One region of the Dietzia cercidiphylli genome, then DNA from elsewhere that is predicted to be linked to it. Evidence: riboswitches for the same ligand, from Rfam matches in the RefSeq annotation. Region 1 holds a riboswitch; the other holds the start of a gene.
The links. Region 1 has a riboswitch for cyclic di-AMP ahead of ABD250_RS06420 (transglycosylase family protein). Riboswitches for the same ligand answer to the same signal wherever they lie in the genome.

Region 1 (5,709 bases):
CACCCCGCACGTCCTGCCGCCGGCGCTCGACCTGGTCCGGACGAACTCCCGGCTGACGGTGCTCGGCCACGTGGGCGGGTCGTTGATCGCAGGGGCCCTCGCCGGAGCCGTGTCGTGGGTGTGGGGCTCCGACGCGGCCCTGTGGCTGCTCGCCGCGGTGGCGCTGGTGACGGCGTACATCGCGATGACCATCCCCGCACACGCCGAGGCCTCGCTCGACGAGGAGTCGGCGACCCTGCGCGTGGACCGGGGCCGCCCGCTCGTCAGCGGGCTCAAGGCCGTTCTCACCCGGCCGCTGGGCCGTCAGGTCCTGGCCAACCTCTGGGCCGTGTCGATGGTCCGGTTCATGACCGGCTTCCTCACCCTGTTCCTCGCGTTCGTGGCCAAGGCCCAGGAGAACGCCACCGCGGCGGAACAGGCCGGGATGCTCGCGATCGCCGGTGCGGCGGGAGGACTCGGCACCTTCGTGGGGAATGCCGTGGGCGCCCGTCTCCCCCTGGGCCGACCGGGCAGGATCACCACGACGGCGGCGGGCGCAGCGCTGTCGGCGGCGGTGGTCGCGGCGTTCCTCGGCAACATCTGGGCGGCGGCCCCCCTCGCACTGGTGGCGGCGGTGTGCAGCGCGCTCGGCAAGGTGGCGCTCGACGCGTCGATCCAGACGGACATCCCCGACTCCGCACGGTCCTCCGCGTTCGGCCGGTCCGAGACGGCGCTACAACTGGCGTGGGTCGCGGGCGGTGCGCTGGGGGTCCTCCTCCCGCCGGACTTCACTGTGGGCTTCAGCGTGATCTCGGTCGTGGGCGCCCTGCTGTTCGGCCAGTCGCTCCTGACCGCGCGCGGGTCCACCCTGGTACCGGGGCTCGGCGGCAACCGACCCAGGTTCCCCGGAGCGCCACGTGACCCCCGTGCATTCGGCGCGCGCCTGCTCGGCAGAATGGAGGAGTGAGCTCTTACAGCGATGCCCCCGCGTCCGGCACCCGCGTCCGCCCAGTCACCTGGGCGATCCTGGCGTGGGTGATCATCATGGTCGCCGCGATCGTCGGAGCGTGGCAGGGCTCCGCCTCACGTCACGGGGCGGTGCCGGCGATCACCGTCGCCACCGACCGCGACCACGTGGAGGTACTGCCGTTCGCCGCGACGGACCTCGACGGCACGAGCTACACCAACCCGGTGGGTGAGTTCACGGTCACCGGTGAACACACCCTCACGGTGCGGCTGCCGGTGGAACTGCGCCGCGCCACGCTCGACGTCTACGAGATCCGCGCGGACGGGTTCCGCGAATACACCCTCGAACCCGACGGCCCCGGCGAACTACTCATCCCGGTCACCCTCCCTGACGAGGGACGGATCGAAGGACTGGCGCTCCGCGCGGTCGCCCTGGTCTACGCGGCGGACGGCTCCGAGACGATCCTCAGCGGCGAGTGGTCCGTCGGGATCACCTACGCGGACTGAGCCGGCGGGTCACGCGTCCAGTTCGCGGGCGACGGCGCGGAGCACCGACGCCACGCGACCCGACACCTTGTGGTCGGGACGGTGGCCGCGCCGCAACTCGGGTTGGACGGTCGTCTCGAGGACCTTGATCATGTCCTCGACCATCCCGTGCAGCTCATCGGGCGAGTGCCGTGGGCCGCCGCGGGGGGCACGGTCCTGCACGACGGTGGGCTCCTCGTGGACGACCACCCGCAGAGCCTGAGGGCCACGCCGACCGGAGACCATGTCGAACTCCACGCGCTGGCGGGGCCGTAGCGTGTCCACCCCGTCGGGGAGCGCGTCCGACCGGACGTAGACGTCCTCCCCGCCCTCGTGGGACAGGAAACCGAAACCCTTCTCCGCGTCGTACCACTTGACCCTGCCACTGGGCACCGCGAACCACCTCTCCACACGATCGCGCACACGTGCGACCGACATCCACCACGAATGACTCGAGACTACCCTCGCCGAGGCGGTGGCCCGGCGCCCCCGCCGGGCCGGTAGCCTCCCCCGTGTGACCTCCGACGCCCGACCCCCAGCCGACGACCCCGACCCCTGGGCACCCCACGCGGCCGAGCCCGCCCCGGTCCGGCCCAGACGCCGCGGCCTGTTCATCGCGGCGCTGGTCGTCTTCGCCGTCGGTGTGGTGTTCACCGTCCTCGCCGCACTGACCCCGTTCGTCCTGGATCGGGACGCGCCGACCTTCCTGTACCTCGGCGCGATGGTGTTCACCCCGGTCGGGTTCCTCCTGGGGCTGCTGTACGCGATTCTCGGCTCCCGGCCGCCCAGGGTGTGACGGAACCCACCCTCTGGCGAAGTTCCAGGTAACAAGCCGATAACGTCACCTCCCGCCCTCCTGTGTGACCTGGTTTTATCTCAGAATGGTGACGATCCGGCATCAAGCCGCTACTGTTCGGGGCAGACTCGTCAGCGAGTTGGCATCGGACGCACCACCGAACCCCGCCCTGCGGCCGATGCGACATTGACCGTTACCGGGCGGGGACGGGGGACCCGATCAGGGCCCACCTCGGGCCGGCGACCACAGGTCGCCTTGGGGTCAAGCCGCCGCAGGCGGCCGGGCGCACCCGTCCGAACCCGACAGCTCACCCCGTAGGCACAGAGTGAAAAGGACTGACGCGTATATGACCTCGAACACCGGACGCCACCGCGCTGCCGCCACCGCCTCCGCGCCCAGGACGGCGGTGAAGGTCGTCCTCGCGGGCACCGCGTTCTCCGCCGCGGGGCTCGCCCTCGCCCCGGCCGCCAACGCGGCCCCGGACTCCGACTGGGACCGTCTGGCCCAGTGTGAGGCCGGCGGCAACTGGGGGATCAACACGGGCAACGGCTACCACGGCGGGCTGCAGTTCTCGCCGAGCACCTGGGCGGCCTACGGCGGCACCCAGTACGCGCCGACCGCCAACCAGGCGACCCGCGAGCAGCAGATCGCCATCGCCGAGAAGACCCTCGCCGGTCAGGGCTGGGGAGCATGGCCCGCCTGCTCCGCCAAGCTCGGCCTGAACTCCGCCCCGACGCCCCGCGACGTGGCCCAGCCCGCCCCCGCGCCGGCCGCCCCGGTCGCGCCGGCCGCTCCGGAGGCCGTCTCGGCCGCCGAGCACGTCGCGACGCTCACCGCGTTCGCCGAGGGTCGCGGTCTCGCGCTGCCGATCACGGACGGATACCAGGCCAACAAGGATCTCGTCGACGCCGCCTACGCCGAGAACCAGACCGCCGTGGACGGGTTCTTCGCCACCTACCTGGCCAACTGACCCCGGTCGACCCGAACGCGAGAACGGGCCGCCACTCCCTGAAGGGGGTGGCGGCCCGTTCTCGCGTCTACACCGTGCGAGCTACACCGTGCGAGCTACACCGTGCGAGCTACACCGTGTGCCCACGGCGTGCGGGGAGGTCAGCGCGTCGGCACGGACGTGTTGACCACGGTCTCCGGGTGGACGTAGTTCAGGCGCTCCTGCGGCAGGGGGAAGATCTCCTGCCCGAAGGGCGACAGCCCCCCCGCCACGAGCGCAGCTAGTTCGGTCACCGGGTGCTCGCCGAACGAGTCGTCGGGCCATCCCGGGTTGTCGTAGGTCAGTTTCTTGGCAGCCACGTGGTCAGTCTCTCACCTCGAGCCCGATCCGTCAGCAACCGGGTCGGATACCCCCGCCGCCGATACTCACCGCCGGCCGGATCTCACTAGGCTGGTACGGATATGTCGACCTCGCGCACCACGCCCCGACACCCCACCAGCGGTGAACCCGACTTCCCCGCCTGGCTGGCCGGCCTGTCCGACGACACCCTGGTGCGACTGTGCGAGCTGCGCGCGGACGTGGCCTCCCCTCCACCGGCCTCGCTCGGCGTGCTCGCCTCCCGCCTGCGGTTGCCGGCGTCGACAGCGCGCGCGATGGGCACCCTGACGTGGCCCGACCTCCTCGTGCTGGCCACCGCCGCCGCGCTCGGGGCCGATTCCGGCCCGGTGCCGATCGGTGCGGTGTCGGGCCGCCTCGGTGTCGACGACGACGACCCGGCGTTCCGCGCGGCCGTGGACACCCTCCGGGATCTCGCACTGTTCTGGGGCGACCCGGCCCACGCCCGGATCGTCCCGGTCACCGGGGCCGCCGTCGACGCGGCGCCCGTCGAGGCCCCCGTACCCGGGGAACCCGTCGGAGCCCACCTCGACACCGCCTGGAGTGGCCTGTCCGACCGTGCACTGGGCGTCCTCGGCGCCGTCGCCCGCGGCCGTACGCCGGTCGGAGCCCTCGGACCCGCCGCGTCCGAGACCGTCCGCGCGGCGGCCGGGGAACTGGCGGACGCCGGGTTGGCCTCGGTCACCGGGACCGCCGGGGGCGAGGTGGTGGTGCCCCGCGCCCACGCCCTGGACCGGGCCCGGCACGGAGCCCGTCCGAGCGGCTCGTCCCTCCTCGACGTGCCCGAGTGGTCGGCGCCCGGCACGTCGGCGCCCGGTACGTCGGCGCCCGGCACGTCGGCGAGTGGGCCCGGATCCGCGGGCGTCCCGACCGGGCGGAGAGCCGCCGCCAGGAGCGCCGCCGAGAGGAACGCCGCGGAGACGGCCGACGCCTCCGGGGGTGTGGCGGCGCTCGACCTCCTCCACAGGTGCGACGCCCTCCTCGCGGCGCTGTCCCGCCACCCGGCCGCCACCCTCAAGGCCGGCGGGGTGGGCGTGCGGGAACTCCGTCGTGTCGCCCGGGCCGCCGGCGTCGACGAGCCCGAGGTCCCGCTGCTGCTGGAGGTCCTCGCGGCCGCCGGCCTGATCGCCGTCGGCGACACCGACGTCGGCGAGACCGGTTTCGACTCGGTGTGGGCGCCCACGGAGGCCGCGGACGTGTGGTCCTCACGGGATCGCGCGCGTCGCTGGGCCGAACTCGTCCTGGCCTGGTGGTCGATGCCCCGTGCTCCGTGGCGGGTCGGTTCCGAGATCGAGGGCGGGGGCACGGTCCCCGCCCTCGGCGATCCGGTGGGCCCGCCCGCGGCGGGCGAGCGCGACCGGGTCCTGCGCGCCCTGTGCCGGCTCGACCCCGGGGCCGAGCCCGGTGACGACCTGCTGCCGGAGGTCGTCCGGTGGTTCTCGCCGGTGTGGTTCGCGCGGGCCGGGTCACGGACCTGCACACAGACCGTCGGCGAGGCGCGTCGGCTGGGCCTCGTGGTGGGGACCACCGCCACCAGCGCGGCCAGGATCCTGGTCTCCGTCCCCCCCGCCGCCGGTCCCCCCTCGGCCGACGAGCTCGAGCCGGTCCTGAGGGCGGCGCTCCCCGAACCCGTCTCCGAGGTGATCGTCCAGGCCGACCTCACCATCCTCGCCCCCGGGCCGCTCGTCCCGGAGCTCGCGGCGGACTTCGCGTTGCTCGCCGACGTCGAGTCCGCGGGGGCCGCCACCACCTACCGCGTGACCGAGACCTCCCTGCGCCGGGCGCTGGACTCGGGACGTACCGCCGCCGGGATCAGGGACCTGCTCGCCCGGACCTCGATCACCCCGGTCCCGCAGTCCCTGGACTACCTCATCGAGGACGTCGCACGGAGGCACGGCCGACTCCGGGCGGGGGCCGCGCTGTCGTTCCTCCGCTGTGACGACCCGTCGCTTGTGGCCCAGGTCCTGGGCTCCCCGGTGGCGGAGAGTTGCGCCCTGCGGTCCGTCGCCCCGACCGTCCTCATCTCCCAGGCCCGTCCGTTGGATCTCGTCGAGGCCCTCCGGGAGCACGGGTACGCGCCCGTCGTCGAGGACACCTC
Region 2 (5,709 bases), 470 kb from region 1:
TCTCCGGAACGGGCCGAGGGCGGACGGGTGCTCCGGTGTGCGGGTGACCTGTCCACGGATCGCGCGCCCGGAGGGTGGGGAGAGCCACCACCCGCGACGGGGACTCCGCGAGCGCCGGTTGTACGGCGGTTGCAGGGAATCGATGAGCCGCTCCTCGACGGTCCACGCCTCCAGGAGGTGCGCACAGGGCACCGACTCGACACTCGCGGCCAGCCCGACCATCGTGCGCATCCTGCTGCGCGAGTCGGCTCCGGAATAGTAGGAACGGGCCCTCCGCCGCACCGACACGGATGACCCCACGTACAGGGCGCCCCCCGACCCGTCACGGAAGAGGTAGACGCCGGGACCGGTGGTGAGCGCTTCGGTCAGCGCGGCGCGGCGCAGTACCTCGGGGGCGAGGCGGCCGTCGTACGACCGGAGCTCGGTGAGGGTGGCCACCCCGCAGTCCCCGACCCTGGAGATCAGGGCGTGGAGGACGTCGACGGTGGCGCGGGCGTCCTGGAGCGCCCGGTGGTTGGGCTCGACGGTGGATCCCAGATGGGCGGCGAGTTCACCGAGACGGTGTCCGCGGGTCTCGCCACGGTGGAGAATCCGACGTGCCAGGGCGAGCGTGCAGATCGACGGGGGATCCGGCCACTGATGGTCGGTGGAGACGGCAGCCGCCCGGAGGAAACCGAGGTCGAACCGGGCGTTGTGGGCGACCAGGACGGCGCCGCGGGAGAACTCCAGGAACGTCGCCATCACCTCTCCGAGGGTGGGCGCCCCGACGAGGTCGCCGGGGTCGATACCGGTGAGCCTGCTGATGTGCCCCGGCAGGGCACCGTCGATGGCGACGAACGTGGACAGCTCAGCCCGGACCTCGCCGCCCCGTACGCGGACCGCGCCGATCTCGGTGATCTCGTCCGTCCCCGGTCGGGTGCCGGTGGTCTCCAGGTCGACCACGACGAACGTCACCTCGGAGAGCATCGGTTCGAGTTCGTCGAACGCCGCCTGGACCCCCTGGGGCCCGGGCGTGCGGACCGGCTCTCGCGTCGGGGGAGTGGGCATGGTGCCGACGGTAGCGACCCGGTCCGACAGTGGCGGGGCGGACGGTCGTGGCGGAGGCCGGGTGCGGCCCGCCGCCGCGGAGGGGGATGTCGTACCCCGCCGTTACGGTCGGCCTCGAGCCGTAGATCGCGGCCCGGTAACGAATGGGCAACACGCCCAGGACGGAGTGTGATGTAGATCATGTTCTCGATGGACTGCTCACGGTGCCCGGCCCGCCCGCGCCGGTGTGAGGACTGCGTCGTCTCGGTGCTCCTGGCCGGAGAGTCGCAGGTGGACGCGCTTTCCGAGGAGTCGTGTGGGTACGTCCTGGAGCCGGAGGTGCGTTCGGCGATCGAGGTGCTCATGGAGCTCGGAATGGTCTCGACGGTCGAGATCATGGCCTCGGAGACGGCCGCCTAGCGGATGGACTGGACTTCGACGAGATGGTTTCGTAACCTTTTCGAGACCTCGGAAGTCATCACCCGCCCGCCGGTGGGGGGCCGGGGTCACCACCAAAGCGCCAACCACGGTGCACCGGGGAACCACGTTCCACTGGGGTGAATCGCCCGAGGGCCGAGAGGTCCGGGCGTAGGACAGACTTCCGTGTCCGAACCCGTCAGCTAACCCGGTCGGTGTCCAGGAAGAAAGAGGAAATCACTCTCGTGGGAGCCCACAGCATCAAGGCCAACTCGACCGGGCGTCGTGTCGCCACCGCAGGACTGCTCGCGGCCGGAGCCGCCATCGCCGGCGCCGGGACCGCGGCCGCCGCGCCGGTGACCGTCGACGTCCCCGTCGAGCTGCGTCTGCCCGGTGTGCCCGCACAGGTCACCGTCGACCTCCCTGAGGGCATCGCCCTCCCGGCCGGCCTGGCCCAGGCCGCCGCCGCACAGGCGGCCCCCGTCGAGTTCGCCGCCCCGGCGCCGCAGATCTCCACCGGTCAGCGCATCCTCGACGCCGCCAGCACCCGCGTCGGTTCGCCGTACGTCTGGGGCGCCACCGGCCCCAACTCGTTCGACTGCTCGGGCCTGACCTCGTGGGCGTACAAGGAGGCGGGAATCTCCATCCCGCGCACCAGCCAGGCCCAGATCGGCGGCGGGACCCAGGTCTCCAAGGCCGACCTGCAGCCCGGGGACATCGTCGCCTTCTACAGCGGCGCCAGCCACGTGGGGATCTACGCCGGCAACGGCCAGGTCGTCCATGCCCCGTACTCCGGCACCTCTGTGAGCTACGCGCCGGTGGACTCCATGCCGTTCTACGGTGCGACCCGCTACTACTGAGCCGTCTCGCACCACGCACGTCCGCGAACCCCGCCGAACGCCGGTCACGTAACCGGTACCGGCGGGGTTCGTCGTCTGTACCATCTCGGCAACGGAGTCTGACGGTGCCCCCGCCGCGTTCCGCTCGTCACTGAACAGCGATCCGAGAGTGTCACAATTGCCCATGACCCCCAGAGCCCGGCCGGTCGCCCTCATCGTGGCCGCTCTCGTTGTCCTGAGTTCCGGGGTCGTGACGGTGTCGGCTCAGACCGCGGACCCCACCCGGGTGGTGGGGCCGGCGCAGGCGGGGGGCCCGGGGCAGAGCACCGCACGGGCCGGTGTCGATTCGACGGATGACGCACCCGGTGAGGACCTGGCGGAGCTGGCGAGGTTGTCCGCGGAGGCCGGAGCGCTCGGTGAGGAGCTCCATCTGGCGCGCGCGGAACTCGAGCGGGCCGACGCCGAACGGGAACGACGCGAACGCGAGGCCGGGGTCGCCGCCGGGCTCGCCGTGGTCGCCGACGCCGGTGCCTCGCGCGACCAGTCCCTGGTGGATCGACTCGCGACCGTGCGCTATCGCGGGGGCGACACCGGGGCGACACGGGCCGCCGTCCTCGCCGAGAGTCCCCGCGACCTGGTCGACCGGCTCGGAACGCTGCAGCGGCTGTCCGGCACCACCACCAGCGCCCTGGACGCCTCGCGTGCCGCCTCGGCTGAGGCCGCCCGCCTCCGCAGGGACGCGGACGTGGCATCGGAGATCGCGCGGGCCTCGGCCCGGGACGCACAGGGTCGGGCGGATGAGCTCGACCGGCGCTCGGAGGAGATGCGGGCGCGGATCGATGAGGTGAGACGTCGTGTCGACGCCCTCTCGGACGCGCAGCGTGCAGTCTGGGCCGGCGGCCCTTTGGTCCCGCCCGGTTACGTCGCCCCGGCTGTCGACGGCGTCAACACCGCGGCGCTGAAGGTGGCTCTCACCCGGCTCGGTTCCCCGTACTCCTGGGGGGCGACCGGCGCGGAGGAGTTCGACTGCTCGGGACTCATGGTGTGGGCGTACGCGCAGGAGGGGAAGACGCTACCGCGGTCGAGTCAGGCGCAGGCGGTGTCGGGCGCACCCGTCGCGATGGCCGACATCCAACCGGGCGACCTCGTCATCTACTACCCGGGGGCGACCCACGTCGGCATGTATGCCGGCGACGGACTGGTGCTGCACGCGTCGACCTATGGGGTCCCGGTCAAACTCGACAAGGTCGACGCGATGCCGATCAGCGGGATCCGACGGTACTGACGCGGGGACGCCGGGCGGGGGAGACCCGGACACTGTGGCAGTCTCGGACGTGATGACGAAGACCCTGCTGATCACCAACGACTATCCGCCGCGACCCGGCGGCATCCAGTCGTACCTGGAGACCTATCTGGCGCATCTCGATCCCGAGGACGTGGCGGTCCTCGCCTCGACGTTCCGGGGTAGCGACTCGACCGACTACGACGACTCCCGTCCCTACCTGGTCGAGAGGGTGCCGACGGAGATGCTGCTGCCCACGCCGGAGCTCGCGGTGCGTGCGCGGAGGCTCGCCTCGGACTTCGGGGCGAGCACGGTGTGGTTCGGTGCGGCGGCGCCGCTGGCCGTGATGGCGCCCGTCCTCCGGGAGGGGCCCGTCGAGCGGATCGTCGCCAGCACCCACGGTCACGAGGTGGGGTGGTCGATGCTGCCGGGTTCGCGGCAGGTGCTCAGGCTGATCGGGGAGTCCACCGACGCCGTCACCTACGTGAGTGACTACACGAGACGTCGCTTCGCGGCGGCGTTCGGTCCACACGCCCGACTCGTGCACCAGCCCGGAGGCGTCGACACGGCCAGGTTCCGTCCCGATCCCGTGCGGCGTAGGGCGATCCGGGAACGCTACGGGGTGGCGGACCGGGAGGTGATCGTGTGTCTCTCACGACTCGTCCCGCGCAAGGGTCAGGACGCGCTCATCCGCTCGTTGCCCGAGATCGCCCGCCGCGTTCCGGGAGCGGTCCTCGTCGTCGTCGGGGGTGGTCCGTACCGTCGCACGCTCGAGGGTCTGGCCCGCAGGCACGGGGTGTCCGACCGGGTGATCTTCACCGGTCGGATCCCGGCGGACGAGATCGTCGACCACCACCGGATGGCGGACGTGTTCGCCATGCCGTGCCGCACCCGGGGCGGGGGACTGGACGTGGAGGGGCTGGGGATCGTGTACCTGGAGGCGTCCGCCTGCGGTGTCCCCGTGGTGGCCGGCCGGAGTGGTGGCGCTCCGGAGACCGTCGTGGACGGGAGCACCGGTCTCGTGGTGGACGGGACCTCGGACGGCGAGATCGTCGAGGCCGTGGCCGGTCTGCTCTCGGACCGGCCACGCGCCTCCGCGATGGGCGTCCGCGGACGCTCCTGGGTTCTCGGGTCGTGGCGCTGGGAGGACCTGGCACGCGACATGCGGCGGGTGCTCTCCGGCGACTAGCCCCGGCTCGAACCCCGACCCGGCCGTGGGTCAGGCGTAGAGGTCCTCGATCTGGGCCGCGAACTTCTGGTGCACCACGTTCCGCTTGACCTTGAGCGAGGCGGTGAGCTCCCCGGTCTCCTCGGTGAACTGGTCGGGTAGCACGTGGTACTTTTTGATCGCCTCGGAGTGGGAGACGGTCCGGTTGGCCCGGGACAGCGCCTGGTCGAGATGCTCGATCATGTCCGCGTCCCGGAGCAGCTCGTACAGCGAGCCGGTCTTACCGTGGTGGGCCTTCCACCGCTCCAGTGCCTCCGGGTCGAGGGTGAGCAGCACCGAGATGAACGGCTTGCCGTCGCCCACGCACACCGCCTCGGCCACGAGCGGGTCGGCCCGGAGCGCGTCCTCGAGCTGGCTCGGGGCGACGTTCTTGCCCCCGGCGGTGACGATGATCTCCTTCTTGCGACCGGTGATGGTCAGGTAGCCGTCCTCGTCCAGGGACCCGAGGTCCCCGGTCCTGAACCACCCGTCGGAGAACGCCTCGGCGGTGGCGCGCTCGTTACGCCAGTAGCCGGAGGTCACCACCGGGCCGCTCACCTCGACCTCACCGTCAGGTGCGATCCGGACCGCACACCCGGGCAGCGGCTGGCCGACGGTGCCGATACGCATCTGACCGGGGGTGTTGACCGCGATCGCGGCGCACGTCTCGGTGAGGCCGTATCCCTCGAAGATGTTGACACCGATGCCGTCGAAGAAGTGCGTCAGGCGCTCACCGAGGGGCGCCCCACCCGAGATGGCGATCTCACAGCGGCCGCCGAGCGCCGCGACGAGCTTGGCGTAGACGAGCTTGGCGAACAGGGCGTGGCGAAGCCTGAGCAGCGGCCCGACGCGTCCACTGCGGTTGGCCTTGGAGTACGCGACCGCGGTGTCGGTGGCCTTGTCGAACATCCAGGCCTTGACGGTGCCGCCGTCCTGGG

Region 2: it holds a riboswitch for cyclic di-AMP, as region 1 does, so the genes downstream of both, ABD250_RS08635 (NlpC/P60 family protein) here and ABD250_RS06420 (transglycosylase family protein) in region 1, are expected to answer to the same signal.

What each region holds. Positions count from the first base shown of each region.
Region 1 is NZ_BAAAQG010000007.1:29,129-34,837, reverse strand. Features, by position in the region: gene ABD250_RS06440 (MFS transporter) at 1-946, shown strand, start outside; gene ABD250_RS06435 (DUF2771 family protein) at 943-1,452, shown strand; gene ABD250_RS06430 (cold-shock protein) at 1,462-1,863, opposite strand; gene ABD250_RS06425 (hypothetical protein) at 1,985-2,266, shown strand; cyclic di-AMP (ydaO/yuaA leader) riboswitch at 2,445-2,601, shown strand; gene ABD250_RS06420 (transglycosylase family protein) at 2,613-3,236, shown strand; gene ABD250_RS06415 (hypothetical protein) at 3,377-3,574, opposite strand; gene ABD250_RS06410 (helicase-associated domain-containing protein) at 3,677-5,709, shown strand, end outside.
Region 2 is NZ_BAAAQG010000007.1:495,977-501,685, forward strand. Features, by position in the region: gene ABD250_RS08625 (exonuclease domain-containing protein) at 1-1,047, opposite strand, end outside; gene ABD250_RS08630 (hypothetical protein) at 1,237-1,446, shown strand; cyclic di-AMP (ydaO/yuaA leader) riboswitch at 1,527-1,675, shown strand; gene ABD250_RS08635 (NlpC/P60 family protein) at 1,689-2,303, shown strand; gene ABD250_RS08640 (NlpC/P60 family protein) at 2,467-3,567, shown strand; gene ABD250_RS08645 (glycosyltransferase family 4 protein) at 3,620-4,753, shown strand; gene ABD250_RS08650 (AMP-dependent synthetase/ligase) at 4,784-5,709, opposite strand, start outside.